2 regions of the Pseudomonas sp. zfem002 genome follow, and region 1 is predicted to be linked to the other one. Evidence: predicted binding sites of a transcription regulator. Region 1 holds the regulator's gene; the other holds the start of a gene.

Evidence for each region. Region 1 encodes sigma-54, which starts transcription at its own class of promoters, with help from an activator protein. Its sites were predicted from a motif close to ANTGGCATNNANNTTGCTNT; they were not measured.
Region 2: a site for sigma-54 is predicted at 9,017-9,036, ahead of RTI28_RS18620 (circularly permuted type 2 ATP-grasp protein). Genes of this name have one in related genera too.

What each region holds. Positions count from the first base shown of each region.
Region 1 is NZ_JAVYJH010000002.1:110,091-125,679, forward strand. Features, by position in the region: gene hisC (histidinol-phosphate transaminase) at 1-658, opposite strand, end outside; gene hisD (histidinol dehydrogenase) at 661-1,986, opposite strand; gene hisG (ATP phosphoribosyltransferase) at 2,111-2,746, opposite strand; gene murA (UDP-N-acetylglucosamine 1-carboxyvinyltransferase) at 2,849-4,114, opposite strand; gene RTI28_RS03805 (BolA family protein) at 4,137-4,376, opposite strand; gene RTI28_RS03810 (STAS domain-containing protein) at 4,494-4,799, opposite strand; gene RTI28_RS03815 (ABC transporter substrate-binding protein) at 4,796-5,449, opposite strand; gene mlaD (outer membrane lipid asymmetry maintenance protein MlaD) at 5,459-5,926, opposite strand; gene mlaE (lipid asymmetry maintenance ABC transporter permease subunit MlaE) at 5,926-6,723, opposite strand; gene RTI28_RS03830 (ATP-binding cassette domain-containing protein) at 6,724-7,533, opposite strand; gene RTI28_RS03835 (KpsF/GutQ family sugar-phosphate isomerase) at 7,824-8,798, shown strand; gene RTI28_RS03840 (KdsC family phosphatase) at 8,798-9,319, shown strand; gene lptC (LPS export ABC transporter periplasmic protein LptC) at 9,328-9,900, shown strand; gene lptA (lipopolysaccharide transport periplasmic protein LptA) at 9,887-10,414, shown strand; gene lptB (LPS export ABC transporter ATP-binding protein) at 10,414-11,139, shown strand; gene RTI28_RS03860 (RNA polymerase factor sigma-54) at 11,318-12,811, shown strand; gene hpf (ribosome hibernation-promoting factor, HPF/YfiA family) at 12,893-13,201, shown strand; gene ptsN (PTS IIA-like nitrogen regulatory protein PtsN) at 13,214-13,678, shown strand; gene rapZ (RNase adapter RapZ) at 13,681-14,535, shown strand; gene RTI28_RS03880 (HPr family phosphocarrier protein) at 14,556-14,828, shown strand; gene RTI28_RS03885 (ZIP family metal transporter) at 14,875-15,589, opposite strand, start outside.
Region 2 is NZ_JAVYJH010000016.1:79,479-95,067, reverse strand. Features, by position in the region: gene rnr (ribonuclease R) at 1-642, shown strand, start outside; gene rlmB (23S rRNA (guanosine(2251)-2'-O)-methyltransferase RlmB) at 639-1,385, shown strand; gene RTI28_RS18655 (IS110 family transposase) at 1,519-2,442, opposite strand; gene rpsF (30S ribosomal protein S6) at 2,880-3,305, shown strand; gene rpsR (30S ribosomal protein S18) at 3,334-3,564, shown strand; gene RTI28_RS18640 (hypothetical protein) at 3,601-4,497, shown strand; gene rplI (50S ribosomal protein L9) at 4,519-4,965, shown strand; gene dnaB (replicative DNA helicase) at 5,076-6,473, shown strand; gene RTI28_RS18625 (YgiQ family radical SAM protein) at 6,580-8,883, shown strand; gene RTI28_RS18620 (circularly permuted type 2 ATP-grasp protein) at 9,070-11,535, shown strand; gene RTI28_RS18615 (transglutaminase family protein) at 11,535-12,437, shown strand; gene RTI28_RS18610 (TIGR00730 family Rossman fold protein) at 12,422-13,009, opposite strand; gene azu (azurin) at 13,359-13,805, shown strand; gene nadE (ammonia-dependent NAD(+) synthetase) at 13,888-14,715, opposite strand; gene pncB (nicotinate phosphoribosyltransferase) at 14,719-15,589, opposite strand, start outside.

The DNA.
Region 1 (15,589 bases):
CGACCCGCAGCCCGGCCAGCGAGCGCGACTTGGACAGGGTCTGGGTCACCAGCAGGTTCGGGTAGCGATCCACCAGGCTGATGGCGGTCTCGCCACCGAAGTCGATGTACGCCTCATCCACCACCACGACCGATTCGCTATTGGCCTGCAGCAGTTGCTCGATGGCCTCCAGGGCCAGCAGGCAGCCGGTCGGTGCGTTCGGGTTGGGGAAGATGATCCCCGCGTTGGCGCGGCGGTAGTCCTCGACACGAATCTGGAACTGCTCATCCAGCGCAACCGCCTCGAAGGGAATGCCGTACAAGCCGCAGTACACCGGGTAGAAGCTGTAGCTGATATCCGGGAACAGCAGCGGCGCGTCGTGCTGGAACAGGCCGTGGAAAATGTGCGCGAGCACTTCGTCCGAGCCGTTGCCGAGAAACACCTGGTTCGGCTGGACCTTGTAGTAGCGGGCCACGGCCTGCTTGAGCAGGTCGCTGTTGGGGTCCGGGTACAGGCGCAGGTTGTCGTTGAGCTCGCCGCGCATGGCTTCCAGCGCCTTGGGCGACGGGCCGTAGGGGTTCTCGTTGGTGTTGAGCTTGACCAGCTTGGTCAGCTTCGGCTGCTCGCCCGGGACGTAAGGCACCAGGCTCTTGACGAAGGGGCTCCAGAATTTGCTCATGTTCAGTTGCCCTCTTGGTCGGCAAGGATGCGGTATTCGGCACTGCGCGCGTGGGCGCTGAGGGATTCGCCACGAGCCAGGACCGATGCGGTCTTGCCCAGTTCGGAAGCGCCCTGTTCGGAGCAGAAGATGATCGACGAACGCTTCTGGAAGTCGTAGACCCCCAGCGGCGAGGAGAAGCGCGCGGTGCCGGAAGTCGGCAGCACGTGGTTGGGACCGGCGCAGTAGTCGCCCAGCGCTTCACTGGTGTGGCGGCCCATGAAGATCGCGCCGGCGTGACGGATCTTCGGCAGCCAGGCCTGCGGATCGGCCACCGACAGTTCCAGGTGCTCCGGCGCGATGCGATTGGCGACTTCCATCGCCTGCTCCATGTCGCGAACCTGGATCAGCGCGCCACGCCCGTCGATCGAGGTGCGGATGATCTCGGCACGATCCATGGTCGGCAGCAGCTTCTCGATGCTCGCGGCGACGCGGTCGAGGAACGCCGCATCCGGGCTGACCAGGATCGACTGCGCATCCTCGTCGTGCTCGGCCTGGGAGAACAGGTCCATGGCGATCCAGTCCGGGTCGGTCTGGCCGTCGCAGACCACGAGGATTTCCGAGGGGCCGGCGATCATGTCGATACCGACCTGGCCGAACACATGGCGCTTGGCGGTGGCGACGTAGATGTTGCCCGGACCGACCACCTTGTCCACCTGCGGTACGCTTTCGGTGCCATAGGCCAGGGCCGCGACCGCCTGGGCGCCACCGATGGTGAAGACGCGGTCGACACCGGCGATGCACGCCGCCGCCAGCACCAGCTCATTGACCTCGCCACGCGGGGTCGGCACTACCATCACCACTTCACCGACCCCGGCGACCTTGGCCGGAATAGCGTTCATCAGCACCGACGACGGATACGACGCCTTGCCGCCCGGCACGTACAGGCCGGCGCGGTCCAGCGGCGTGACCTTCTGGCCGAGCACGGTGCCGTCGGCCTCGGTGTAGCTCCAGGAGTCCTGCTTCTGCCGCTCGTGGTACAGGCGCACGCGCTCGGCGGCCTTCTCCAGGGCCTGGCGCTGCTCCACGGTGATGCGGGTCAGGGCCAGTTCCAGGCGCTCGCGGCCGAGAATCAGGTCATCGATGGATTTGGCTTCGACGCCGTCGAAGCGCTGGGTGAACTCCACCAGCGCCGCGTCGCCGCGCTCGCGCACGGCCTGGATGATGTCGAGTACCCGCTGGTTGACCGCGTCGTCGGACACGCTTTCCCAGCTCAGCAGATGATCCAGATGTCGGGCGAAATCCGGGTCAGCGGCATTGAGTCGGCGAATTGCAGTGGACGTGGTCATAGCTAAAGCCTCGGTAATTGGCGAATGTTCAGGCGCCCTGAAGCTACCAGTCCATCCGCGCGGGCACCCGAGATATTTGGCTATGACGCGGATAGACGGGCGCGACATGAAGTCGCGCACAGGGTCAGCCGCGGTGTCGCGACTCCACGGCCTGACGCAGGGTGTCGATCAGGCTCTGGATACGGGCGTGCTGCATCTTCATCGATGCCTTGTTGACCACCAGGCGGGAGCTGATGGTAGCGATGAGTTCCTGGGGCTCCAGGCCGTTGGCGCGCAGGGTGTTGCCGGTGTCGACGACGTCGATGATCTTGTCGGCGAGGTTGACCAGCGGCGCCAGTTCCATCGAGCCGTACAGCTTGATGATGTCGACCTGACGGCCCTGCTCGGCATAGTAGCGCTTGGCCACATTAACGAACTTGGTGGCGACCCGCAGGCGTCCCTTGGGCTCCGGCGCGCCGATGGCACCGGCGGTCATCAGCTTGCAGCGAGCGATGTTCAGGTCCAGCGGCTCGTACATGCCCTGGCCACCGTACTCCATCAGCACATCCTTGCCGGCCACACCCAGATCGGCGGCGCCATGCTCGACATAGGTCGGCACGTCGGTGGCCCGCACGATCAGCAGGCGCACATCGTCCTGGGTCGTGGGGATGATCAGTTTGCGGCTCTTGTCCGGATTCTCGGTCGGGACGATGCCGGCTTCCGCCAGCAACGGCAGGGTATCGTCGAGAATGCGGCCCTTGGACAGCGCGATGGTCAACATGGGAAACGTCGGTCCTTATGCGGCTTCAGCCGCCGGGCCCATGCAGGTACCCGACGGCGACAATTCAGCAAGTTCGTGGCGCGTCCCTGCGCCGCCAGCAGACTAGCCCGGTACGCGACGGATCTTCGCGCCCAGCATCTGCAGTTTTTCCTCGATGCACTCGTAACCACGGTCTATGTGGTAGATGCGGTCGATCAGGGTGTCGCCTTCGGCCACCAGGGCCGACAGCACCAGGCTGGCCGAGGCCCGCAGGTCGGTCGCCATCACTGGCGCGCCCTTCAGGGTCTTGGTCCCGGTGACGATGGCGGTGTTGCCCTCGACCTGGATCTGCGCGCCCATGCGGTGCATTTCGTAGACGTGCATGAAGCGGTTTTCGAAGATCGTCTCGATCACCGCGCCAGTGCCTTCGGCGATGGCGTTGAGGGAGATGAACTGCGCCTGCATGTCGGTCGGGAATGCCGGATACGGCGCGGTACGCAGGTTGACGGCTTTCGGCCGCTTGCCGTGCATGTCCAGTTCGATCCAGTCTTCGCCGGTGATGATTTCGGCGCCGGCTTCCTTGAGTTTCTCGAGGACGGCTTCGAGGATGGTCGGATCGGTGTCCTTGACCTTGACGCGACCACCGGTAACGGCGGCGGCAACCAGGTAGGTACCGGTCTCGATACGGTCGGGCATTACCCGATAGGTGGCCGAGCCCAGACGCTCGACGCCATCGATGGTGATGGTGTCGGTGCCGGCGCCCTGGATCTTCGCGCCCATGGCGATCAGGAAGTTGGCCAGGTCGACCACTTCAGGCTCACGCGCGGCGTTCTGCAGGACGCTGCGACCGCGGGCCAGGGCAGCCGCCATCATGATGTTCTCGGTGCCGGTCACGCTGACGGTATCGAAGAAGAAATGCGCGCCACGCAGGCCGCCTTCGGGGGCCTTGGCCTTGATGTAGCCGCCTTCCACTTCGATCTTCGCGCCCATGGCTTCGAGGCCGCGAATGTGCAGGTCGACCGGACGCGAACCGATGGCGCAACCGCCAGGCAGGGCCACTTCGGCCTCGCCGAAGCGGGCGACCATCGGGCCCAGTACCAGGATCGAGGCGCGCATGGTCTTCACCAGCTCGTAGGGCGCGACAAGGGTCTTGATGGTACGGGGGTCGATTTCCACCGAGAGCTTCTCGTCGATCACGGGCTCGATGCCCATGCGACCGAACAGCTCGATCATGGTGGTGATGTCGTGCAGGTGCGGCAGGTTGCCCACGGTGACCGGGCCGTCGCACAGCAGGGTGGCCGAGAGAATCGGCAGGGCCGCGTTCTTGGCACCGGAAATGCGGATTTCGCCGTCGAGGCGAGCGCCGCCAGTAATAATCAGTTTGTCCATTTGCAATCTCGCGCCAGTTGGCTCAGGTGCGCTCAGCCCAGGCTGCGCTGCTGAAAAATTTCATGGTGACCGCGTGGATACTGCCATCGGCGATCCACGGGTTCAGATGAGCATAGATCTGCTGCTGACGCTTGACAGGGCTCAGTGCCGCCAATTCGTCGCTGATCACGTTCAACTGGAAGTTGCAGCCCTCGCCTTCAACTTCGACCCGGGTTCCCGGCAACTTTTCTTCAAGGAAGCTCTTAACTTCTACGGCCTGCATGCTCAACCTCAATCGGCGCCCTGTGCGCGCGGGTCGGCCATCATACAAAAAAGCCCCTCGCCTGCGAACCCCGTAAACGAGGACTCTGACAGAGGGGCCGTGCTTTGTCGCGCTTGCTCACTGCAACGCGAGAATCTCGTCCAGCCCGTAGACCTCGGCGATCTCCCGCATGCCATGGGGCATGCCGCGGACTTCCAGGGCCTTGCCGGCGCCCTTGGCATCGCGCATGAAGGCCAGCAGCAGGGACAGGCCGACGCTGCTGGACATCTCCACCGCCGTGCAGTCCAGCACCAGCGCGGCAGCCGGGCTGGACGCGATCAGCGCCCTGCCCTGCTCGCGCAACTGCGGACCGGAGCGGTAGTCGAGGATGCCGGCCAGGCTCAATACCCCGGGCTCGGCCAATTGCACACTGCCACCCCTCATTGCGCCTGCTTCTCCGCGGCATCCTCGGTGACCGCCTTGGCCTTGGCGACTTCGCCAGCCCAGTTGTCGATGGTCTTGTCGAGGTCGTTGCCGTTGCGCTGCATGGCGTCGGCGAACTGGTCACGGAACAGCTTGCCGATGTTGATGCCGTTGACGATGACGTTACGCACTTTCCATTCGCCCTGGATCTTCTCCAGGGTGTAGGACACCGGATAGACGGCGCCATTGGTGCCGGTGACCTTCATGCCGACGCTGGTGCGATCGCCATCCTCGGGCTTGGCCGGATCCACGGTGATGCCCTGGTTGTTGTATTCCAGCAGGGCGTTGCCATAGAACTGCATCAGGCTGCGCTTGAAGTTTTCCTGGAAGCGCTGCATCTGATCAGGGGTCGCCCGTTTCGAATACTTCACGGTCATGATGCTTTTCGAGATGCCGTCGGCATCCACCACAGGACCGAGGATGCTGTTCATCGCGTCATAGAACGCACTCGGGTTGGCCCGGTACTGCTCCTTGTTGGACTTCAGGGCATCCAGCATTTGCGTGGTGGTGCCCTGAATCACATCACGGGCCGACTGGCCAGGTGCCGCAAGGGCCAGCATCGGCAGGGCAGCCAGCAGTACCAGCAAGCCACGGCGCAGGATCGAAATCATGGAAACTCCTTATTTAGCTTCTTTGCCTACGGTATTGAGCAGGAACTTGCCAATCAGATCCTCCAGCACCAACGCCGACTGGGTGTCATGGATGGTCCCGCCATCCTTGAGCACAGTGTCTTCCCCGCCGACGCTGATGCCGATGTACTTCTCGCCGAGCAAACCGGCGGTCAGGATCGATGCAGTGGAGTCGGAGGGCAGGTTGTCCACCCGTTTCTCCAGTTGCAGGGTCACCCGACCGGTGTAGGTATCGCGGTCCAGATCGATGGCAGTGACCTTGCCGATGGTCACACCGGCCATGGTCACTTTTGCTCTGACAGTCAAACCGGCGATATTGTCGAAATATGCATAAAGTTTATAGGTATCGCTGCTGGGGCTGGCGGACAGGCCGCTGACGCGCAGGGCCAGCAGGAGCAGCGCCAGGATCCCGGCCAGGAGGAACAGGCCGACACCGATTTCCAGGGTGCGGTTTTGCATCAGAAATCTCCAAACATCAGGGCGGTCAGAATAAAGTCCAGGCCCAGGACTGCCAACGAGGCGTAGACCACGGTCCTGGTGGTGGCTCGACTGATCCCCTCTGACGTGGGCTCGCAGTCATAGCCTTGAAATACGGCAATCCAGGTAACGACGAAGGCAAAGACGATGCTCTTGATGATGCCGTTGAGCACATCGTCGGTGAACGACACGCTGTTCTGCATGTTCGCCCAGAACGAGCCTTCATAGACCCCCAGCCAGTCCACGGCGACCCACGAACCGCCCCAGATACCGACCACGCTGAAGATCATTGCCAGCAGCGGCAGGGAAATGAAGCCGGCCCAGAGCCGCGGCGCAACGATGTACTTGAGCGGGTCGACACCGATCATTTCCAGGCTGGAGAGCTGCTCGGTGGATTTCATGTTGCCGATCTCGGCAGTCAGCGCGGAGCCGGCGCGCCCGGCGAACAGCAGCGCGGTGACCACCGGACCGAGCTCGCGCAGCAGGGTCAGGGCGACCATCTGCCCCACGGCCTGCTCCGAGCCGTACTTGGTGAGGATGCTGAAGCCCTGCAAGGCCAGGACCATGCCGATGAACACGCCGGAGACGACGATGATCGCCAGCGACAGCACGCCCACCGAGTACAGCTGGCGGACCAGCAGCTGGAAACCGCCGCCGATGCCACCACGCCCGACCAGCGCGTGCAGCAGGAACAGGCAGGAACGTCCCATCACCGCGACCACATCGATGGCCGAACGACCGAAACGGCGGATACGTTCGAGTAAGGATTTTCTGCGCATCTAACGCTTCCCCAGCAGATCGGCGCGATAGTCAGGCGCAGGAAAATGGAAAGGCACCGGACCGTCCGGGTCGCCCTTCATGAATTGGCGGATGCGCGGGTTGTCCGAATCCATCAGCTCGGCGGGCGTACCCTGGCCGAGCACCTGGCCGTCACCGACCACATAGATGTAGTCGGCGATGCTGGCGGTTTCCGCGAGGTCGTGGGACACCACGATGCTGGTGATGCCCAGGGCGTCGTTGAGCAGGCGGATCAGACGCACCAGAACGCCCATGGCGATCGGGTCCTGGCCCACGAACGGCTCGTCGTACATGAGGATCTGCGGATCCAGGGCAATCGCGCGGGCCAGCGCCACGCGGCGCTTCATGCCGCCGGAAAGCTCGTCCGGCATCAGCTCGATGGCGCCCCGCAGGCCGACGGCCTGGAGCTTCATCAGGACGATGTCGCGGATCATCTCTTCGGACAGCTTGGTGTGCACGCGCAGCGGAAAGGCGACGTTCTCGAACACGTCGAGGTCGGTGAACAGCGCGCCGCTCTGGAACAGCACGCCCATCTGCTTGCGGGCGTCGAACAGGTCACTGCGCGACAGTGTCGGCAGGTTCTGCCCCGCCACCCAGACTTCGCCACTGGCGGGCCGCAGTTGCGCGCCCATCAGGCGCAACAGCGTGGTCTTGCCACACCCGGAAGGCCCCATGATGCCGGTGACCTTGCCCTTGGGAATGCGTATGTCGACATTATTGAAGATGCTGCGCGAGCCGCGCTTGAAGGTCACGCCCTTCAACTCGACCGCGTAGGCGTTATCAACGCTCATCTAGACTCCTTGCGATGCAGCCTCGTCACTCAGACGCACGCCCCCTTCATGGAGGCACGCATGCATCGAGCGGGCCGAACTGGTGGCGAACTATAGCACCGCTGGCAAGCGCTTCCCAAGGCCATCGCGCGGCCTGTTCAGGCCCTGTACAGGCGTTTTCGGCTCATCCTTCCATGGAACCGGGAAGCGCCAAAACACTCCAAGGGGCCGCCGCCGGGTAATCCACAGGTGAGCCTTTCGCGCATAACCGCTATAATCCCGGCCTTTTCATCAGGCACCCGATTTTCGACATGAGCCAATCCACCGACCTGATCCAATCCGCACAGCGCACAATCCGTTATGAAATCGAAGCGGTGGAGGGCCTGCTGGCCCATATCGACGCCGATTTCGTCAAGGCCTGCGAACTGATCCTGGGCAGCAAGGGCCGTGTTGTCGTGGTGGGCATGGGCAAATCCGGACACATCGGCAACAAGATCGCCGCGACCCTGGCCAGTACCGGAACGCCGGCGTTCTTCGTGCATCCCGCGGAGGCCAGCCACGGCGACATGGGCATGATCACCCGGGACGACATCATCCTGGCCCTGTCCAACTCCGGCTCCACCGCCGAAATCGTCACCCTGCTGCCGCTGATCAAGCGCCTGGGCATCAAGCTGGTCAGCCTCACCGGCAATCCCGACTCACCGCTGGCCAAGGCCGCCGAGGTCAATCTCGACGCCCGCGTCGCCCAGGAAGCCTGCCCGCTGAACCTGGCGCCGACTTCCTCGACCACCGCCGCGCTGGTGCTCGGCGATGCCCTGGCCATCGCCCTGCTGGAAGCCCGCGGCTTCACCGCCGAGGACTTCGCCTTCTCGCACCCCGGCGGTGCCCTGGGCCGCCGCCTGCTGCTGAAGGTCGAGAACGTCATGCATGCGGGCGACGAACTGCCACAAGTGCAGCGCGGCACCCTGCTCAAGGACGCGCTGCTGGAAATGTCGCGCAAGGGCCTGGGCATGACCGTGGTGGCCGAGGCCGACGGTACCCTGGCCGGGATCTTCACCGACGGCGACCTGCGCCGCAGCCTCGATCGCAATATCGACGTGCACAAGACCCGCATCGAAGAAGTCATGACCGTCCATGGCAAGACCGCCCGGGCCGAGATGCTCGCGGCCGAAGCCCTGAAAATCATGGAAGACCACAAGATCAGCGCGCTGGTGGTGGTAGACAAGGCCGACCGTCCGGTCGGTGCCCTGAACATGCACGACCTGCTGCGCGCCGGAGTAATGTGATGAACACCCTGTTGCAACGCGGCAAAGCCATCAAGCTGGCGGTTTTCGACGTGGACGGCGTACTGACCGACGGTCGCCTGTACTTCCTCGAGGACGGCAGCGAATTCAAGACCTTCAACACCCTCGACGGCCAGGGCATCAAGATGCTGATGAACTCCGGGGTGACCACGGCGATCATCAGCGGCCGCAAGACCCCGGTGGTCGAGCGCCGGGCGAAGAACCTCGGCATCCCGCACCTGTACCAGGGCCGCGAGGACAAACTGGTGGTGCTGGACGAGCTTCTCGCCCAGCTCGGCCTAAGCTACGAAGAAGTCGCCTACCTGGGTGACGACCTGCCCGACCTGCCGGTGATCCGCCGGGTCGGCCTGGGGATGGCGGTCGCCAACGCTGCGGCGTTCGTCCGCGAGCACGCCCATGGCGTGACCCAGGCCCGCGGCGGAGAAGGCGCAGCCCGCGAATTCTGCGAGCTGATCCTGCAAGCCCAGGGCAACCTGGAAGCGGCAAACGCCCACTACCTGTAGAGCACGTCATGTTCAGCAAGAAGATCCGCCTGATTGCGCTGTTCGGCGCAATCGCCGCGTTGTTCGCGGCCATTGGCTACTGGAACATCAGTCCCGAGCGCTTCCTCGACCAGCCGGTTTCCCAGGTCGACGAAAGTGCCATCGACTACTACGCGATCAACGCCCACAGTGTGCAGTTCCTGCCCGACGGCAAGATGCAGTACGAGATGACCGCCGACAAGGTCGAGCACCTCAAGGCCAGCGAAGTCACCCTGCTGACCAAGCCGGACCTGCAGATGTACCGCGGCACGACTTTCCCCTGGCACGTGCAGAGCGAGCGCGGCGAGGTCAACCCCGATGGCACCGAGGTCGAGCTGATCGATTCGGTCCGGGTCGCGCGTACCGATGAACAGAACCGCACCACCATCATCACTTCCAGCCGCATGACGGTATTCCCGCAGAAGCAATATGCGCAAACCGAGCAAGACGTTAGAATCGACGGCGCCGGTGGCGTGACTACGGGCAAGGGAATGAAAGCGTATTTGAAAGACGGCAGGATGGACCTGCTGTCCAACGTAAGAGGACAGTATGAGGCTCGTTAAAACCCTCCCTTTTTTGCTCAGCCTGAGCGCAGCACTGGGAAGCGTGAATGCCTGGGCCCTGCCTACCGATCGCGACCAGCCCGTACGCATCCAGGCCGACCAAGCCCAGATGGACGACAAGAACAAGGTCGCCACCTACACCGGTGACGTGATCATCACCCAGGGCTCGATGATGATCAAAGGCAACGTCGTGACCATCACCCTGAACCAGGCTGGTGACATCGATACCGCAACCTCTGTGGGCAAGCCGGCTTATTTCGAACAGCAGCAGGACGCCGCCAAGCCGGACAAGATGCAGGGCTACGCCAAGCAGATCCAGTACCAGGCGGGCCGTGACCTCATCGTGCTGACCGACCAGGCCAAGGTGGTCAACGCCGGCAACACCACCGAAGGCGAGAAGATCGTCTACAACTCCAAGACCCAGGTCGCTACTGCCGGTCGCGGCGGCAAGGACATCCAGACACCACGTCAGCGTATCGACATGGTGATCCAGCCGAAGAAGAAGGCCGAGTAATGGCAACTCTCAAAGCCCAGCATCTGGCCAAGAGCTACAAGAGCCGGCAAGTCGTGCGTGACGTCAGCCTGTCCATCGACAGCGGCCAGATCGTCGGCCTGCTGGGGCCCAACGGCGCCGGCAAGACCACCTGCTTCTACATGATCGTCGGCCTGGTCCAGGCCGATCAGGGCCGCGTCCTGATCGACGACCTGGACGTCAGCCACCAGCCGATGCACGGTCGCGCCCGCGCCGGCATCGGCTATCTGCCGCAGGAAGCGTCGATCTTCCGCAAGCTGTCGGTGGCCGACAACATCATGGCCATCCTGGAAACCCGCAAGGACCTCGATCGCGATGGGCGCCGCAAGGAGCTGGAAAGCCTGCTGCAGGAATTCCACATCAGCCACATCCGCGACAACCTAGGCATGAGTCTGTCCGGTGGCGAGCGTCGCCGCGTGGAAATCGCCCGCGCCCTGGCGACCGCACCAAAGTTCATCCTGCTCGACGAACCCTTTGCCGGTGTCGACCCGATTTCGGTCGGCGACATCAAGCAGATCATCCACCACCTGAAGGCCAAGGGCATCGGCGTTCTGATCACCGACCACAACGTCCGTGAGACCCTGGATATCTGCGAAACCGCTTACATCGTCAACGATGGTCAACTGATCGCCGAAGGCGACTCGGAAACCATCCTGGCCAACCAGTTGGTGAAAGAGGTGTACCTCGGCCACGAGTTCCGCTTGTAGGTTCGAGGTCGTTGGAATGACCGGGCGCTGGCCTTAAGCCACTATTCGCGGCTTAATTGTTACAGCGCTCTAGGCAAACGCTACAATTTCAGGCATATATCTTGCTTAAAATTGGCGCCCCGCGTCCGTGTAGTAGATGGCGCATGCGCGCCGGCGAATAAGGTGTTAAGCCCCAGCCATGAAACCATCGCTCGTCCTAAGAATGGGCCAGCAACTGACGATGACCCCGCAGTTGCAACAGGCCATACGTCTGCTCCAGCTTTCCACGCTGGACCTGCAGCAGGAAATCCAGGAAGCCCTGGAGTCCAACCCGATGCTCGAACGTCAGGAAGAAGGCGACGACTTCGACAACAGCGACCCCATGGCCGACAACGCCGAGAGCAAGCCGGTCGCGGAAACGCAGGAAAGCAGCTTCGAACAGTCCGCACCGAGTGCGGAGAACCTCGAAGAAGGCGAATGGAACGAGCGCATCCCCAACGAACTGCCGGTCGACACTGCCTGGGAAGACATCTACCAGACCAGCGCCAGCAGCCTGCCCAGCAATGACGACGACGAGTGGGACTTCACCACCCGCACCTCGGCGGGCGAGAGCCTGCAGAGCCACCTGCTCTGGCAACTGAACCTGGCGCCGATGTCGGACACCGACCGGCTGATCGCCGTCACCCTGATCGACTGCATCAACAACCAGGGCTACCTCGACGAAACCCTGGAAGAAATCTGCGACTCCTTCGATCCCGAACTGGATATCGAGCTGGACGAGATCGAAGCCGTCCTGCACCGCATCCAGCAGTTCGAACCCGCCGGCATCGGCGCGCGCAACCTCGGCGAATGCCTGCTGCTGCAACTGCGTCAGCTGCCCGCCAATACGCCGTGGATGGGCGAAGCACAGCGCCTGGTCAGCGACTACATCGACCTGCTCGGCAGCCGTGACTACAGCCAGCTGATGCGCCGCATGAAGCTCAAGGAAGACGAACTGCGCCAGGTCATCGAACTGGTGCAGAGCCTCAATCCGCGCCCTGGCTCGCAGATCGAATCCAGCGAGCCCGAATACGTGGTTCCCGACGTGATCGTGCGCAAGGACAACGAGCGCTGGCTGGTGGAACTCAACCAGGAAGCAGTACCGCGCCTGCGGGTCAACCCGCAGTACGCCGGTTTCGTCCGCCGCGCCGACACCAGCGCCGACAACACCTTCATGCGCAACCAGTTGCAGGAAGCGCGCTGGTTCATCAAGAGCCTGCAGAGCCGTAACGAAACCCTGATGAAGGTGGCGACCCAGATCGTCGAGCACCAGCGCGGTTTCCTCGACCATGGCGACGAGGCCATGAAGCCGCTGGTCCTGCACGACATCGCCGAGGCGGTGGGCATGCACGAATCGACCATCTCCCGGGTGACCACGCAGAAATACATGCACACGCCCCGCGGAATCTATGAGCTGAAGTACTTTTTCTCCAGCCATGTGAGCACCTCCGAAGGGGGGGAATGCTCCTCCACCGCTATCCGCGCGATCATCAAGAAACTGGTTGCCGCGGAAAATCAGAAAAAGCCATTGAGTGACAGCAAGATCGCTGGTTTACTGGAGGCACAAGGCATCCAGGTAGCACGTCGCACCGTCGCCAAGTACCGCGAGTCGCTCGGCATCGCACCCTCGAGTGAACGCAAGCGATTGATGTGACAGTTCCTGAGATGTGCCATCGCAATTCAGTGGCAGGCGCAACACCTGCCTCTTTATGCACGGCAACAAAGGAGAAGCAGTATGCAAGTCAACATCAGTGGACAACATGTAGAAGTCACTCCACCGCTTCGTGAATATGTCGAATCGAAGCTGAAGCGTCTGGAGGGTCATTTCGACAGGATCACCAACGTGCAGGTCATCATGAAGGTCGAGAAACTCCAGCAGAAAGTGGAGGCGACCTTGCAGATTCCGGGTGGTGAAGTGGTTGCGAATGCCGAAGACGCCGACATGTATGCCGCCATCGACTCCTTGACCGACAAGCTCGACCGCCAACTGAAAAAACACAAGGAAAAACAGCAAAGTCTGCTGCAAGGTGCAGCGGCACGCTGATCCCCCTCATCCATGATCCGACTTGAATCCATCCTGACCCCCGGCCGTTCCCTGGTGAACGTGCCGGGCGGCAGTAAAAAGCGCGTACTCGAACAGATCGCCAACCTGATCGGCCAGGAAGTCCCCGAGCTGGACACCCAGGACGTATTCAAAAGCCTGATCGACCGGGAAAAACTCGGCTCGACGGGTTTCGGCAACGGCATCGCCATTCCCCACTGCCGCCTCAAGGGCTGCAACAGTCCAATCAGCGCGCTGCTGCATCTGGACGCCCCCATCGATTTCGACGCCATCGACGGCGCCCCGGTAGACCTGCTGTTCGTCCTGCTGGTACCGGAAGCCGCCACCGATGCGCACCTTGAGCTGCTGCGCCAGATCGCCAGCATGCTTGACCGCAAGGACGTGCGTGACCGACTGCGCGCCGCCCCGAGCAGCACCGCCCTTTACCAGGTTGTCCTGGACGAGCAGAACGGAAGCTGACCATGCGCCTGATCATTGTCAGCGGCCGTTCCGGATCCGGCAAAAGCACCGCCCTCGATGTCCTGGAAGACAATGGTTTCTACTGTATCGACAACCTCCCCGCCGGCCTGTTGCCGCAGTTGGCGGAGAGCGCGCTGATCAACACCGAATTGCTGCAACCGCGGGTCGCGGTGTCGATCGACGCCCGCAACCTGCCCAGCCACCTGACGCGCTTCCCGGAATTGCTCGACGAAGCCCGCGCACGGCACATCCAGTGCGATGTCCTGTATCTGGATGCAGACGAAGAAACCCTGCTCAAGCGTTTTTCCGAAACCCGTCGACGCCACCCGCTGACCAACCAGGACCGTTCCCTGGCCGAGGCGATCCGTGTCGAAAGCGACCTGCTCGGCCCCATCGCCGACCTCGCGGACCTGAAGATCGACACCACCAGCCTGAACCTGTATCAGCTGCGTGACACGATCAAGCTGCGCCTGCTCAACCAGCCGGAGCCCGGCACCGCCTTCCTCATCGAGTCCTTCGGCTTCAAGCGCGGCATGCCGGTCGATGCCGACCTGGTGTTCGATGTTCGCTGCCTGCCCAATCCGTACTGGAAACCCGAGCTGCGCGAGCATTCGGGCCAGGATCAACCGGTCATCGACTACCTGGCGACACAGCCCGACGTAGAAGAGATGTTCCAGGACATTTCGTCCTACCTGCTGAAATGGTTGCCGCGCTTCGCCGCCAGCAACCGCGCTTATGTCACCATTGCCATCGGCTGCACGGGTGGCCACCATCGCTCCGTCTACCTGACCGAACGTCTGGGCCAATTGCTGCAACCCATATTGAAGAACGTCCAGGTCCGCCACCGAGACCTCTAGTCCACAGGATTCCACGCGCGATGCCCGCAATCGAAATCGAGATCATCAACAAGCTGGGGCTGCATGCCCGTGCCGCCGCCAAGTTCGTCGGGGTGGCCGGCAAGTTTCCCTGTGCGGTCAAGGTTGGACGGGCGGCGGACCGACTGGTCGACGGCAAGAGCATCATGGCCGTGATGATGCTGGCCGCCGGCAAGGGCACCCAGGTGCACCTGCTGACCGAAGGGGACGAGGATCAGGCAGCGCTGGATGCACTGATCGAGTTGATCAACAACCGGTTCGACGAAGGCGAGTGATCCCCTTCAACAAAAAAGCCCGCCAATTGGCGGGCTTTTTCATGCATCACGACAACGCGGTATCCATCACCATCATCAGACAGAAACCGACGCAGAGCCCCAGACTGGCCAGACGATGATGACCATTGGCCCGTGACTCGGGAATGATCTCCTGGGTCACCACCAGCAACATGGCCCCGGCCGCAAAAGCCAGGCCCAGCGGCAACAGCAGCTCGGCCACCTTCACCAGCCAGGCGCAGAGTATCGCTGCAGCAGGCTCCACCAGCCCCGACGCCGCGCCGATCAGGAAGGCCTTGAAACGCGCCATCCCCGCCCCCGCCAGCACCAATGCGATCACCAGGCCTTCCGGGACGTCCTGCAAGGCGATACCCATCGCCAGACTGTCCGCGTCCGGCATGCCGCCGCCGGCGGAAACGCCGATGGCCATGCCTTCCGGAATGTTGTGGGCGATGATCGCGATGACGAACACCCAGATCCGCGCCGGAACCACCGGCTGAGTACCGCACGCGACCATGGCCTCCGGTGACGCACCGGTGATCTTGCGATCCACCAGGTACAGGCAGAAGGCACCGAACATCAGCCCGGCACTGATCAGGCCACCCGCGCCCCACTTGCCGAAACCGACGGCCTGGGCGGCGTCCAGCCCCGGAATGATCAGCGAGAACGCCGTGGCGGCCAGCATCACCCCGGCACCGAACCCCAGCAGGGTATCGGCCACCGTCACCGGCATATTGCGGATCACCAGCACCGGCACGGCCCCC
Region 2 (15,589 bases), on a different contig from region 1:
GTCAACTGGCTCAAGTGCGAATACATGAAGGACCGCGTCGGCGAGTCCTTCCCGGGCGTGATCACCGCGGTGACCGGCTTCGGCCTGTTCGTCGAGCTGACCGACATCTATGTCGAGGGCATGGTCCACGTCAGCGCGCTGCCGGGCGACTACTACCATTTCGACCCGGTTCACCACCGTCTTACCGGCGAGCGCACCGGTCGCAGCTTCCGCCTCGGCGATACCGTCGAAGTGCGGGTGATGCGCGTCGACCTGGAGCAGCGCAAGATCGATTTCGAGATGGCCGAGAACACCCTGAAGGCGCCGATCGGCCGCAAGCAGCGTGCACCCGAGCCTGCGGCTACGGGGGCGAAGATCGCCATCGGCGGCAAGGCTGCGCCGGAGCAGGAAGAGCGTCCGGCCCGACGCAACAAGAAGGGTGAAACCTCCGAGGCCTATTTCTCCTCCCATGCCGCGGCGAACAACGCCGAAGTGCGCAAGAGCCGGGAAATGAAGAAGGCGCTGCTGGCCGATGCCAAGCATGCGCACGCCAGTGGCAAGTCGGCGGGCAAGTCGTCCGCCAAATCGGACAAGCCGACCAAGCACCGCAAGGGACCGCCGAAATCCGGTTCCTCTTCCCGCAAGAGCAAAGGCAAGTCATGAGTCAGTTGGAAAAGATCTACGGCGTGCATGCCGTGGAAGCCCTGTTGCGCCATCACCCCAAGCGGGTCAAGCAGATCTGGCTGTCCGAGGGGCGTAGCGAGCCGCGTATCCAGGCGCTGCTCGCCCTGGCCGCGGAGTACCGCGTCAGCGTCGGCCAGGCCGAGCGTCGCGAGCTGGATGCCTGGGTCGAGGGCGTGCATCAGGGCGTGGTCGCCGAGGTCAGCCCGAGCCAGGTCTGGGGCGAGGCGATGCTCGAGGAACTGCTGGAGCGTACGGAGAGCGTGCCGCTGCTGCTGGTGCTGGACGGCGTCACCGACCCGCACAACCTCGGCGCCTGCCTGCGTACCGCCGATGCCGCCGGCGTGCTGGCGGTGATCGTGCCGAAGGACAAGTCGGCGACCCTGACCGCGGCGGTGCGCAAGGTCGCCTGCGGCGCCGCCGAAGTGATCCCGCTGGTGGCAGTGACCAACCTCGCGCGGACCCTGGAAAAGCTGCAACAGCGCGGCCTGTGGGTCGTCGGCACCGCCGGCGAGGCGCAGCAGGAGCTGTATCAGCAGGACATGACCGGGCCGACCGTGCTGGTCATGGGCGCGGAAGGCAAGGGCATGCGCCGCCTGACCCGCGAGCACTGCGATTTCCTGGTGAAGCTGCCGATGGCTGGGAGTGTCAGCAGCCTGAACGTGTCGGTGGCGACCGGGGTTTGCCTGTTCGAGGCGGTGCGGCAGCGTTCGGCAGGCAAATAGCCGTTCTTGCCATCCCTTGTGGGAGATTCTATGGCCGGAGGCAATTTTTTGCCGATGGCCTTTTCTGCCCTTCCCATTTTCCAAAGACGTGAGCTGTCGCACCTGTGAGGGCGCTCCCAGGTGTAAGACTGTCTTAAAGATTTAATCGCTGTGAGCTGCCATAAGCCAGCCGAGCCAGCTTTCTTGAAAGGATTACCAGCGCCTGAGTCGTCTTCTTGCCTCGCTCCAGATGGTGCGCGTAAAACTGCTTCCAGGTACTGGTCCGACTGCCGCTCATCGCCGCGTTATGCAGTAATCTGCGAACCTCCGAGTCTCCACGCTTGCTCAATCGTCCTCGGCCGACCCACTTGCCGGACTGAGCCGTTATCACGTCCATTCCCAAGTACGCGACAAACGCATCGCTGTTGGCAAACTCACCGCGCATGAACGACATCACCAAACCCGCGGCCGTGAGAAAACCAACACCAGGCAGTTGGCGAAGGCGACGTAACTGATCCTTAAGCCCCGCTTCTTCGACGGCCTCGCGCAAACGCACTTCGAACAATCGCTCAAGTCGTTTGAAGGTCTTTTCGATGATCTCGAGTTCTTTCTCGAACAACTTTTCTCCCGACAAGCTCATTCGCATCATGCCGCGCATTTCCACGACTTTAGCGCGGCGTCGCAGCAGCATCTGGAGCTCGCGGTGACCGGGTGGTGCCGGCACCCATACCTTCAGTGACGCACGCTCCCTGTTCAGAAAACGGGCAAGCAAGGTGGCGTCATTTGCGTCAGTCTTTGCTCGCACACCGAGGCTGTCACGGTATCGGCTCAGCCTAAGACCATCGACCACATAAACACTCAAGCCGGCACCATGAGCCTGCTCAGCAAGCTCCATGTGATAGGAACTGGTTGCCTCAATGGCCAAGGCCGACCCCTTGGGGACCGTCTTGAGCCAGGTCTTGATCGATTTCGGGGTATTGGGGATGGCGAAGGGCTTGGTGTCTGGACCGCTTTGAATCACCAATTCGTCTTTGGCGACATCCACACCGGCTTCGAAGGGTACTGCGGGCATTGCCATTGGTAACTGTTCCTTATCGGCGCTTGGGGTGTTGAAAGGAGGAGGGGTGATTTCTCCCACGGTCTGTACTGCTCGCGACAGTCAGAAGCGAGTTATGTCCCTCCTCCTCCCTTCAAGTCTCACACCATACAAGCGAGCTTGCTCGCGAAGGACCGCGTGGCGGTCCCGAAATCATTGATCCCTGATCGGGGGGGGCCAGGTTTTGCGGCCGCTGCGCGGCCGTTCGCGAGCAGGCTCTCTCCCACAATCGTTCCTGAGCCGGCCTTCTATCGGTGCTGCTCAATATTTCACCAATCTCCTTGCTTGTCCCACCGCGCTTCTCTACAATTGCGCGCCTTGTCCCGGGCATACGTGCCTGGTTCAGGACAAGACATACAGTGTCATTCACTCCTTGTCTGACCGCTTTGTCGGCAGACTACAACCCGTAAGGAGCATTCATGCGTCATTACGAAATCATCTTCCTGGTCCACCCTGACCAGAGCGAGCAAGTCGGCGGCATGGTTGAGCGTTACACCAAGCTGATCGAAGAAGACGGCGGCAAGATCCACCGTCTGGAAGACTGGGGCCGTCGTCAACTGGCCTACGCCATCAACAATGTTCACAAGGCTCACTACGTGATGCTGAACGTTGAGTGCACCGGCAAGGCCCTGGCCGAGCTGGAAGACAACTTCCGCTACAACGATGCCGTGATCCGTAACCTGGTCATCCGTCGTGACGAAGCTGTTACCGGCCAGTCCGAGATGCTGAAGGCTGAAGAAAACCGCAGCGAGCGCCGTGAGCGTCGTGACCGTCCTGAGCATGCTGACAGCGCCGATGGCGACGACAGCAATGACAGCGACAACAGCGATAACGCTGACGAGTAATCCACGGACCTTTTGAGGAGCCTATTACATGGCACGTTTCTTCCGTCGTCGTAAATTCTGCCGCTTCACTGCTGAAGACGTGAAAGAGATCGATTACAAAGATCTCAACACCCTGAAAGCTTACGTATCCGAAACCGGCAAGATCGTTCCAAGCCGTATCACTGGTACCAAAGCTCGTTATCAGCGTCAGCTGGCTACCGCTATCAAGCGCGCCCGCTTCCTGGCCCTGCTGCCCTACACCGACAGCCACGGCCGCTGAGACCGGGTCGTCGACAAGTAGCAAAGGATAGATTGCATGCGGGCCCTGGCTGATTTCATCATGCGCGGTCGCGTGCAGGCCACTCTGGTAGTGGTTGGTTGTGCGGCATTGCCGCTGCTGTTCTGGTTGAGTGCCGCCGCCGGGAGCCTGGTGTTCCTGCGGCGCGGTTTCAAGGACGCCTCCGGTGTCCTTGCCTGGGCTTTGCTGCCGGCTTTGGCCTGGTGGTTCTTCGGCGAGCCGCGCACCTTGATGGTGTTGCTGGGTACGCTGGGTCTGGCTGCGCTGTTGCGCGCCGGGCAGTCCTGGAACCGGGTGCTGTTGTCCAGCATCGCCCTGGGCCTGGTGTATGGCGCTGTTCTGGGTTCGGTGTTCCGCGAACCGATCGACATGCTCGCGCAAGAGATCGCCAAGATCCTTCCGCAGATGCTCGACGGGATCTACCAGAAATTGACGGTAGAAGAGCGGGGCCGGCTGGAAGGGCTGATCGCACCGGTGCTCACCGGCCTGATCGCGGCCTTGTTGCAGGCCGTCAGTGTGCTGGCCCTGATGTTGGGTCGCTACTGGCAGGCAGCTTTGTATAACCCGGGAGGCTTCGGTCGCGAGTTCCGCGCCGTGAGACTGCCGCTGGCGGCGGCGCTGGTGCTGCTGGTGCTGATCCTGGTCGGACCGAACTTCGGTACCGAACTGGCGATGCTGACACCGCTGTGCACCATCCCGCTGGTCTTCGCCGGACTGGCCGTGATGCACGGCCTGGTGGCGCAAGGGCGACTGGCGAAGTTCTGGCTGGTCGGGTTGTACGTGACGCTGCTGCTGTTCATGCAGCTGATTTATCCGTTGCTCGTGGTTCTGGCCATTGTCGACAGCCTGATTGATTTTCGCGGACGCGGGGCGTCCAACGACGCCGATAACGGCTCCGCGAACGGTGAAGGTTAAAAGTTAAGAGGTTTATACCAAATGGAACTGATCCTGCTGGAAAAAGTCGCCAACCTGGGCAACCTGGGCGACAAAGTTAAAGTCAAGTCGGGCTACGGTCGTAACTTCCTGCTGCCATTCGGCAAGGCTGTTTCCGCTACCGCCGCCAACCTGGCTGCGTTCGAAGAGCGTCGTGCCGAGCTGGAAAAAGCAGCTGCCGACAAGAAAGCTTCGGCTGAAAGCCGCGCTGCTCAACTGGCCGAACTGGAAGTCACCATCACCGCTACCGCTGGCGATGAAGGCAAACTGTTCGGTTCGATCGGCACCCACGACATCGCTGACGCCCTGACCGCCTCCGGCGTCGAAGTGGCCAAGGCTGAAGTTCGTCTGCCGAACGGCACCATCCGTCAGGTTGGCGAATACGACGTAGCCGTGCACCTGCACAGCGACGTTGAAGCCACCGTTCGCGTGGTCGTCGTCGCAGCCTAAGCTGTATCGACCTGCTGGCCCCCTCGGGGTCAGCCGGTTAACATCGGGCACGATTCTGCATTGCAGGTCGTGCCCTTTGTCTTTTTCAACACCCAGATTTCCAGGTGGCCATGAACGAGATAACCGCCCCAGAGCAATACGATCTGCAAACCGCCGCGCTGAAGGTGCCGCCGCATTCCATCGAGGCCGAACAGGCCGTGCTCGGTGGCCTGATGCTGGACAACAACGCCTGGGAGCGGGTGCTCGATCAAGTCTCCGACGGCGATTTCTACCGGCATGACCACCGCCTGATCTTCCGCGCCATCCACAAGCTGGTCGACCAGAACATCCCGTTCGACGTGGTGACCCTGCACGAGCAGCTGGACAAGGAAGGCCTGAGTTCGCAGGTCGGTGGCCTCGGCTACCTCGGCGAACTGGCGAAGAACACCCCGTCGGTGGCCAACATCAAGGCCTATGCGCAGATCATTCGCGAGCGCTCGACCCTGCGCCAGCTGATCAGCATCAGCAACGATATCGCCGACAGCGCCTTCAACCCGCAGGGGCGCAACGCCGAGGAAATCCTCGACGAGGCCGAGCGGCAGATCTTCCAGATCGCCGAAGCGCGGCCCAAGACCGGCGGCCCGGTAGGGGTCAACGAACTGCTGACCAAGGCCATCGACCGCATCGACACGCTGTTCAACTCCGACAGCGAGATCACCGGCCTGTCCACCGGCTACACCGACCTCGACGAGAAGACCAGCGGCCTGCAGCCGGCCGACCTGATCATCGTCGCGGGCCGTCCGTCCATGGGCAAGACCACCTTCGCCATGAACCTGGTGGAAAACGCCGTCCTGCGCAGCGACAAGGCGGTGCTGGTGTACTCCCTGGAGATGCCAGGCGAATCGCTGATCATGCGTATGCTCTCGTCCCTCGGGCGCATCGACCAGACCAAGGTGCGTTCCGGCCAGCTCGACGACGACGACTGGCCGCGCCTGACCTCGGCGGTCAACCTGCTCAACGACCGCAAGCTGTTCATCGACGATACCGCCGGCATCAGCCCGTCGGAGATGCGCGCGCGGACCCGGCGCCTGGTGCGTGAGCACGGCGAGATCGCCATGATCATGATCGACTACCTGCAACTGATGCAGATCCCGGGTTCCAGCGGCGACAACCGGACCAACGAGATTTCCGAGATCTCCCGCTCGCTCAAGGCCCTGGCCAAGGAATTCAACTGCCCGGTCATCGCCCTGTCGCAGCTCAACCGCTCCCTCGAACAGCGTCCCAACAAGCGCCCGGTGAACTCCGACCTGCGGGAATCCGGAGCGATCGAGCAGGACGCCGACGTGATCATGTTCGTCTATCGCGACGAGGTGTATCACCCGGAGACCGAGCACAAGGGCATTGCCGAGATCATTATCGGCAAGCAGCGGAACGGCCCGATCGGCTTCATCCGCCTGGCCTTCATCGGCAAGTACACGCGCTTCGAGAACCTCGCTCCGGGCAGTTACAACTTCGACGACGACGAGTAAGCGCGTCGCTTCACCAATTCCGACCTTCAGCGTCGGAATTGGTCAATTTTTGTGCTATTCTCCGCGCCCGTGATTTTCCTGCCCCCCCAAAAAACCGGTCACTGACATGCAAGCAGCCAAACCACTCTTCGACTATCCCAAGTACTGGGCCGAATGCTTCGGGCCAGCGCCGTTCCTGCCGATGAGCAGGGAGGAGATGGATCAGCTCGGCTGGGACTCCTGCGACATCATCATCGTGACCGGCGACGCCTACGTCGACCATCCGTCGTTCGGCATGGCCATCATCGGCCGCCTGCTCGAAGCCCAGGGCTTCCGCGTCGGGATCATTGCCCAGCCGAACTGGCAGTCGAAAGACGACTTCATGAAGCTCGGCGAGCCGAACCTGTTCTTCGGTGTCGCCGCCGGCAACATGGACTCGATGATCAACCGCTACACCGCGGACAAGAAGATTCGTTCCGACGACGCCTACACCCCCGGCGGCCTGGCCGGCAAGCGTCCGGACCGCGCCAGCCTGGTCTACAGCCAGCGCTGCAAGGAAGCCTACAAGCATGTGCCGATCATCCTCGGCGGCATCGAGGCTTCGCTGCGCCGCATCGCGCACTACGACTACTGGCAGGACAAGGTGCGCCACTCGATCCTGATCGACGCCTGCGCCGACATCCTCCTCTACGGCAACGCCGAGCGCGCCGTGGTGGACATCGCCCAGCGCCTGGCCGCCGGCGAGCGCATCGAGGACATCAGCGATATCCGCGGTACCGCCTTCATTCGCCGCGACACCCCGCAGGGCTGGTACGAGATCGATTCGACCCGGATCGATCGTCCGGGCAAGGTCGACAAGATCATCAACCCCTACGTCAACACCCAGGACACCCAGGCCTGCGCCATCGAGCAGCAGAAGGGCGAGGTCGAGGACCCCAACGAGGCCAAGGTCGTCCAGATCCTCGAAAGTCCGCGGATGACCCGGGAAAAGACCGTGATCCGCCTGCCGTCGTTCGAGAAGGTGCGCAACGACGCGGTGCTCTACGCCCACGCCAACCGCGTGCTGCACCTGGAAACCAACCCGGGTAACGCCCGGGCCATGGTGCAGAAGCATGGTGAAGTCGACGTTTGGTTCAACCCGCCGCCCATTCCGATGACCACCGAGGAAATGGACTACGTGTTCGGCATGCCCTACGCGCGGATCCCGCATCCGGCCTACGGCAAGGAGCGGATCCCGGCCTACGAGATGATCCGTTTCTCGGTGAACATCATGCGTGGCTGCTTTGGCGGTTGTACCTTCTGCTCGATCACCGAGCACGAGGGCCGGATCATCCAGAACCGTTCCCACGAGTCGATCATTCGCGAGATCGAGGAAATCCGTGACAAGGTCCCGGGTTTCACCGGCGTCATTTCCGACCTCGGCGGGCCGACCGCGAACATGTACCGGATCGCCTGCAAGAGCACGGAAATCGAAACCCACTGCCGCAAGCCGTCCTGCGTGTTCCCGGGTATCTGCCCGAACCTGAACACCGACCACTCGTCGCTGATCAAGCTGTACCGCAGTGCCCGTGCCCTGCCGGGGGTGAAGAAGATCCTGATCGCCTCGGGCCTGCGCTACGACCTCGCCGTGGAGTCGCCGGAGTATGTCCGCGAACTGGTCACGCACCACGTTGGCGGCTACCTCAAGATCGCCCCGGAGCACACCGAGGAAGGCCCGCTGAACCAGATGATGAAGCCGGGCATCGGTACCTATGACCGCTTCAAGCGCATGTTCGAGAAGTTCTCGAAGGAAGCGGGCAAGGAGCAGTACCTGATCCCGTACTTCATCGCCGCGCACCCGGGCACCACCGACGAAGACATGATGAACCTGGCCCTGTGGCTCAAGGGCAACGGCTTCCGCGCCGACCAGGTGCAGGCGTTCTACCCGTCGCCGATGGCCTCGGCCACGGCGATGTACCACTCGGGCAAGAACCCCCTGCGCAAGGTCACCTACAAGAGCGAAGGGGTGACCATCGTCAAGAGCGAGGAGCAGCGTCGCCTGCACAAGGCCTTCCTGCGCTACCACGATCCGAAGGGCTGGCCGATGCTGCGTGAGGCCCTGCAGCGCATGGGCCGTGCCGACCTGATCGGTCCTGGCAAGCACCAGTTGATCCCGCTGCACCAGCCGGACACCGACAGCTACCAGAGCGCCCGGCGCAAGAACTCGACTCCGTCGGGCAGCCACAAGGTGGCCAAGGAACAGAAGATCCTCACCCAGCACACCGGTCTGCCACCGCGCGCGAGCAATGGCGCCAAGCCATGGGACAAGCGCGAGGAAGCCAAGGCTGCCGCCTTCGCCCGCAACCAGGAAGCGGCCAAGGCACGCAAGGACGCCGCCAAGGGTGGCAAAGGCAAGGGCAAGACCAAGCGCCAGCCGGTGTTGCCGCGTTAAGCCCCATGACGGGGCTTGCGCCCCGTCATGAAGCCTCTTCTTGCACTGTCTCAGTGCATTGCCGGCCGAAACTTTGTAGGAGCTGGCTTGTCGTGTGACGAACCACGCTCAGAGCCATGCATGAGGCCTGCTCGCTGGCATAAGTCTTGCCGCGTTTGCGCGCATGACTTCCCTGTGAGCACGCCGATGCCCGACCTGCTGGATGCCCTGAACCCAAGCGCCACGACCTGGCATGAAATGCTCGCCGTCGATGGCCGCGTGCGTCCGCACTGGCGCGAGCTGCTTGCCCATCTGCAGCGCAGCGGTGCGCAGCAACTGAGCCAGCGCCAGTCCCTGCTCAATCGGCAACTGCGGGAAAACGGCGTGACCTACAACATCTACGCCGACCCCGATGGCGCCGACCGCCCCTGGGAGCTGGACCTGCTGCCGCAGGTGATTCCCGCCGCGGAATGGGCCGAGTTGGCCCGCGGCATCGCCCAGCGCGCCCGCCTGCTGAACGCGCTGCTGGCGGATATCTACGGCCCGCAGCGCCTGATCGGTGAAGGGCTGCTGCCCGCGGAGCTGATCTTCGGGCACAACAATTTCCTCTGGCCGTGCCAGGGCCTCCAGGTGCCGGAGCAGACCTGGCTGCATCTCTACGCGGCCGACCTGGCGCGCGGGCCGGATGGCCGCTGGTGGGTGACCGCCGACCGCACCCAGGCGCCGTCCGGCGCGGGGTACGCCCTGGAAAACCGTACCGTGGTGTCCCGTGCCTTTCCCGAGCTGTACCGGGATCTGCATGTGCAGCACCTGGCCGGCTTCTTCCGCACCCTGCAGCAGAGCCTGGCGCGCCTGGCGCCGAGCGGGCGGGAAACGCCGCTGGTGGTGCTGCTGACGCCCGGGCGTTTCAACGAAAGCTGGTTCGAGCACTTGTTCCTCGCCCGCCAGCTCGGCTATCCGCTGGTGGAGGGCAGCGACCTGACGGTGCGCGATGGCACGGTCTATCTCAAGACCCTCGGCGGCCTGCGCCGGGTCCACGCGATCCTGCGCCGGCTCGACGACGATTTCTGCGACCCCCTGGAATTGCGCACCGACTCGGCACTGGGCGTGCCCGGCCTGCTGGATGCGGTGCGTCAGGGCCGAGTGCTGGTGGCCAATGCCCTGGGCAGCGGGGTGCTGGAGTCGCCGGGCCTGCCAGGCTTTCTGCCGGCGATCAGTCGGCGCCTGCTGGGCGAGGAACTGATCCTGCCGTCCATCGCCAGCTGGTGGTGCGGCGAACCGGCGGCGCTGGAGCAGGCACTGGAAAAGATGCCGGACCTGCTGTTCAAGCCGGCGTTTCCCTCGCAGAGCTTCCAGCCCCTGCTCGGCCGCGACCTCGACGCGGCGCAGCGTCAGGCGCTGACCGCGCGGCTGAGGGCGCGGCCCTACGCCTATGTCGCCCAGGAGCTGGCGCAGTTGTCCCAGGCACCGGTATGGCAGGGCGATGGCCTGAAGGACCGGCCGGTGGGCATGCGCGTCTATGCCGTGGCCAGTGCCGATGGCTGGCGCGTGCTGCCGGGCGGCCTGACTCGGGTGGCGGCGCAGGCCGATGCCGAGGTGGTCTCGATGCAGCGCGGCGGTGCCAGCAAGGACACCTGGGTCCTCGGCGAACACGCCGCCCGCGGCGAGCAATGGCAGGCCAGTCGCCGGCTCGGCGTGGCCGACCTGGTCCGCGCCGACCCCTATCTGCCCTCGCGGGTAGTGGAAAACCTGTTCTGGTTCGGTCGTTACTGCGAGCGCTGCGATGCCAGTGCGCGGTTGCTGCGGATTCTCCTGGGGCGCTACCTCGACGGCGACTCGCCGCAGGCGCTGGACGCGGCGCTGCGCCTGGCCGAGGAACTGTCCCTGTTGCCCACGGAGGGAAGCCTGGACACCCGCCTGCGCATGGCCTTGCTCGACCCTGCCTGGAGTTTCAGCCTGCGCGCCAGTCTGCAGCGTCTGCAATGGGCGGCGGGGCAGGTGCGGGGCAAGTTGTCGCGGGAGAACTGGCAGGCCCTGAGCGAATTGCAGCGCGAGGCGCAGCGCCTGGACGACCTGTCCGCGGACTTCAGTGAGCTGCTGGATTTTCTCGACCGCCTGATCCTGTCCCTGGCGGCGCTGTCCGGCTTCGCCCTCGACGACATGACCCGTGACGAGGGCTGGCGCTTTCTCCTGACCGGGCGCCGGATCGAACGCCTGCACGCCTTGAGCAGCAGTCTCGCGGGGTTTCTGCGGGGCCCGGCGGCGAGCGACCAGGCTGGCCTGGAGTGGTTGCTGGAGCTGGCCAACAGCAGCATCACCTACCGCTCCCGCTATCTCGCGGTGGCGCAGTTGGTGCCGGTGCTGGACCTGCTCCTGCTGGATGAGCAGAACCCCCATGGCGTGCTGTTCCAGTTGCGCTCGCTGCTGCGTTCGCTGGAGCGCCTGCAGAGTCCGGCGGAGAACGAACTGCTCGGGCTGGCGGAGCGCCTCAGGCATTTCGACTTGCGCAGCCTGGAACATCTGCTGTTTGGCGAGGCCAGCCTGAGCGCGGTGCTCGACGGGCTGGCGGCGATGCTGGAGCAGATCGCTGAAGGGGCCGAAGCCGCAGCGCAACGCCTGGCGTTGCGCCATTTCGCCCATGTCGATGTCAGCCAGCAGACGGTGTCCGCCTGATGAGTGCGCGTTACCAGATTCTTCACGATACCCATTACCGCTACGCCAGCCCGGTCTCGCTGGCCCAGCAACTGGTGCACCTGTGGCCGCGGGACTGCCCCTGGCAGCGTTGCGAGGAGCGGCTGCTGGAGGTGACGCCGACGCCGACCCGGCGCCGCGACGAACAGGATGTGTTCGGCAATCCCCTGACCCGCCTGGGCCTGGACTATCAGCATGACGAACTGCGGGTCAGTACCCGGGTGCGTATCGAAGTCATGTCGCGTGCGTTGCCGACGCTGTCCGCTTCGCCGCCCTGGGAACAGGCGCGGGATGCCTTGGCCTATTCGCGGCAGACGCTGACAGAGGCGTTGCTCGAAGCCAGCCGTTATCGCTTCGAATCGCCGTTCGTGCGCCTGAAAAGACCCTTCGTGGCGTTTTCCGAACCCTGTTTCGCCGCCGGTGTGCCGTTGCTGCAGGCGGTGCGGGCGCTGATGGAGAAGATCTTTCGCGAGTTCACCTTCGATGCGGGGGCGACCCAGGTCGCCACCCCGCTGGTCGAGGTCCTGCAGCGGCGGCGCGGGGTCTGCCAGGACTTCGCCCACCTGATGCTGGCCTGCCTGCGTTCGCGGGGGCTGGCGGCGCGCTATGTCAGCGGCTACCTGCTGACCCGACCACCGCCCGGGCAGGCCCGGCTGATCGGGGCCGATGCCTCCCATGCGTGGATCTCGGTGTTCTGCCCGCGCCACGGCTGGGTGGATTTCGATCCCACCAACAACCTGCTGCCGGCGCTGGAGCACATCACCCTTGGCTGGGGCCGCGACTTCGCCGATGTCTCGCCGCTGCGCGGAGTGATCCTCGGCGGTGGCAGCCACGACCCGGAGGTGCGGGTGACGGTGTTGCCGCTGGATCAGCTGGGCGGCTGATCCTTCCATTTGGGCGCTGCCAGCGGCTGCCAGGCGTCCAGGGCATCGAGCAGGGCATCCGGCGCCGCGTCGACCTGCAGCATCGCGCGGTGATGCGGGCGGACGAAGCCCTCGTCCACCACATGGTCGAGAAAACCGGTGAGTTTTTCGTAGAAGCTGTTCACCTCCAGCAGGCCCAGCGGCTTGCCGTGGTAGCCGAGCTGGCCCCAGGTCCACACTTCGAAGAGTTCTTCCAGGGTGCCGAGGCCGCCGGGCAGGGCGATGAAGGCATCGGCCAGTTCGGCCATGCGCGCCTTGCGCGCGTGCATGCCGTCGACCACTTCCAGGCGGCTCAGGCCGGGATGGGCGATCTCGGCGCGTTGCAGGCTGACCGGAATGATGCCGATCACTTCACCGCCAGCCGCCAGCGCGGCATCGGCGACGATGCCCATCAGACCCACGGCGCCACCGCCGTAGACCAGGGTCAGGCCACGCCGGGCGATGGCCTGGCCAAGGGCGACCGCGGCCTCGCGGTAGACCGGGCTGACGCCGTTGCTGGCACCACAGAACACACAAACGGAACGTAGAGACATGTCTTTCTCCGGGTCGAAAACGGCCACAGGGTACGGACATGGGGCGGGTCTTCCAAGCCCTCTGTCACTCCGGACGGGAGAACTCGCAGGCGGTCCCGCTGGCGCCGCAGGCATAGGCGGCGAGCAGGCTTTGCATGAAATTACTCAGGGACATGTCGGATTACTCCTAAATGAGAGGTTGTCTCATCGTCCTACATGGAGGCATGATGCGGCACTTTGTTTGTCTTGATGCATGCCATAGAAGAATTTCACTGCCCGATCAGGGTCTTATCCTTGACCCACATCAGCAGCGCGAGCCGCGGGATGGGGCAGTCTGATTTCAATAAAAAACCTGTCATGGAGATTCACGATGTTTGCCAAATTCGTTGCCGTTTCCCTGCTGACCGTTGCCAGTGCCCAGGTAATGGCCGCCGACTGCAAAGTCACTGTCGAGTCCACCGACCAGATGACCTACAACACCAAGGAAATCGCCATCGACAAGAGCTGCAAGCAGTTCACCGTCGAGCTGAAGCATGTCGGCAAGCTGCCGAAGAACGTCATGGGCCACAACCTGGTGATCACCAAGGCTGCCGATGAGCAGGCCGTTGCCACCGCCGGCATGGCCAAGGGCGTTGCCGCCGACTACCTGGACGCCAGCGATGCGCGCATCGTCGCGCACACCAAGCTGATCGGTGGTGGCGAGTCCGACTCGGTGAGCTTCGACGTGTCCAAGCTGGCCGCTGGTGAATCCTACGGCTTCTTCTGCTCCTTCCCAGGCCACATCGCCATGATGAAGGGCACCATCGTTCTGAAGTAATTGCTGCGATCAGCCGGCCTCCACAGGGTCCTGGTGTACACCGGACCTGTGGAAGCTGGCTTGCCGGCGATGCTTTTCTTTCTTACGGCGCGAACGGCATTTCCCGCTTGTGCTGTGTCTTTTCGTACGTCCGCTTGATGATGTCGAACGCTTCCTCGCTGACGGGCTCGCCATGCAGGAACGCATCGATCTGCGCGTAGGTCACGCCGTGCGAGGCCTCGTCCGGCTTGCCCGGGGCCAGGTCTTCGAGGTCGGCGGTCGGCACTTTTTCCACCAGTGATTCCGGGGCGCCGAAGCTGCGCGCGATGGCCCGTACCTGATTTTTCACCAGGCCGCTCAGCGGGGCCAGGTCGCAGGAGCCGTCACCGAACTTGGTGAAGAAGCCCATCACCGCCTCGGCGGCATGGTCGGTGCCGATCACCAGGCCGGCGCGGGCACCGGCGATGGTGTACTGGGCCACCATGCGCATGCGCGCCTTGGTGTTGCCGACGACGAAATCGACCATGGCCGGTTTGCCGCCTTCCAGGGCCTTGACCTCGGCCGCCAGGGCGCGGACCGCCGGGGCGATGTTGACCGTGTGGCACTCGTCCGGCTGGATGAAATCGATGCAGGCCTGGGCATCGTGTTCGTCGTGCTGCACGTGGTAGGGCAGGCGCACGGCAATGAAGCGGTACTGCTCGTCGCCGCTCTGCTGGCGCAGTTCGTTGATCGCCCGCTGGGCCAGCAGCGCCGCGGTCAGCGAATCGACGCCGCCACTGATGCCCAGGACCAGGGTCTTGAGCCCGGCATTCTTCAGGCACTGCTGGATGAAGGCGACGCGCCGGGTGACTTCGACGTCGAGCTCGGCGCGGTCGGCGAACGGCGGCTGGACCTTGAGCTGCTGCGCGATCTCTCGCTGGACGGCTTGCATGGGTTACTCCTCGCTGGGAACTTGGAAAACGTGACGCAGGTAAGAGACGAAATTCGGGTCGCGGCACTGGGTCTTGGCGGCCTCGTCGGAGATCTTCGCCACGGGCTGGCCGTTACAGTCGGTCATTTTAAGCACGATGCTCATCGGCGCCACTCCGGGGATGTCGCAGGTGAGGTTGGTACCGATGCCGAAGCTGACATTGATGCGTCCGCGCAGTGCCCGGAAGATTTCCAGTGAGCGGGTCAGGTTGAGGCCGTCGGAAAACACCAGGGTCTTGGTCATCGGGTCGATTCCGAGCTTGCGGTAGTGGGCGATGGCCTTTTCCGCCCAGATCACCGGATCACCGGAGTCGTGGCGCAGGCCGTCGAACAGCTTGGCGAAGTACAGATCGAAATCGCGCAGGAAGGCATCCATGGTGATGCAGTCGGTCAGGGCGATGCCGAGCAGGCCGCGGTATTCGCGGACCCAGCAGTCGAGGGCGGCGATCTGGCTGTCGATCAGGCGCGGGCCGAGCTGCTGGTGGGCCATGATCCATTCATGGGCCATGGTGCCCAGCGGCTTGATATCCAGTTTCCATGCCAGGTGCACGTTGCTGGTACCGACGAAGCGCGCCGGGAACTCGGCCGCGAGCACCTTGACCACGGTTTCCTGGACACCGTAGGAGAAGCGCCGGCGGGTGCCGAAGTCGGCCACCTGCAGCTCGGCCAGCTCGTCGTCGCTGGCATTGGCGCGCAGCCAGTCGAACTTGCGCAGCAGTTGCTCGCGGGCCTGCTCCAGGCGCACCTGTGGATAACGATTGCGGTTGCGCACCTCGCTGATGATGGCCAGCAGCGGCACCTCGAACAGGATCACATGCAGCCAGGGGCCGTGCAGG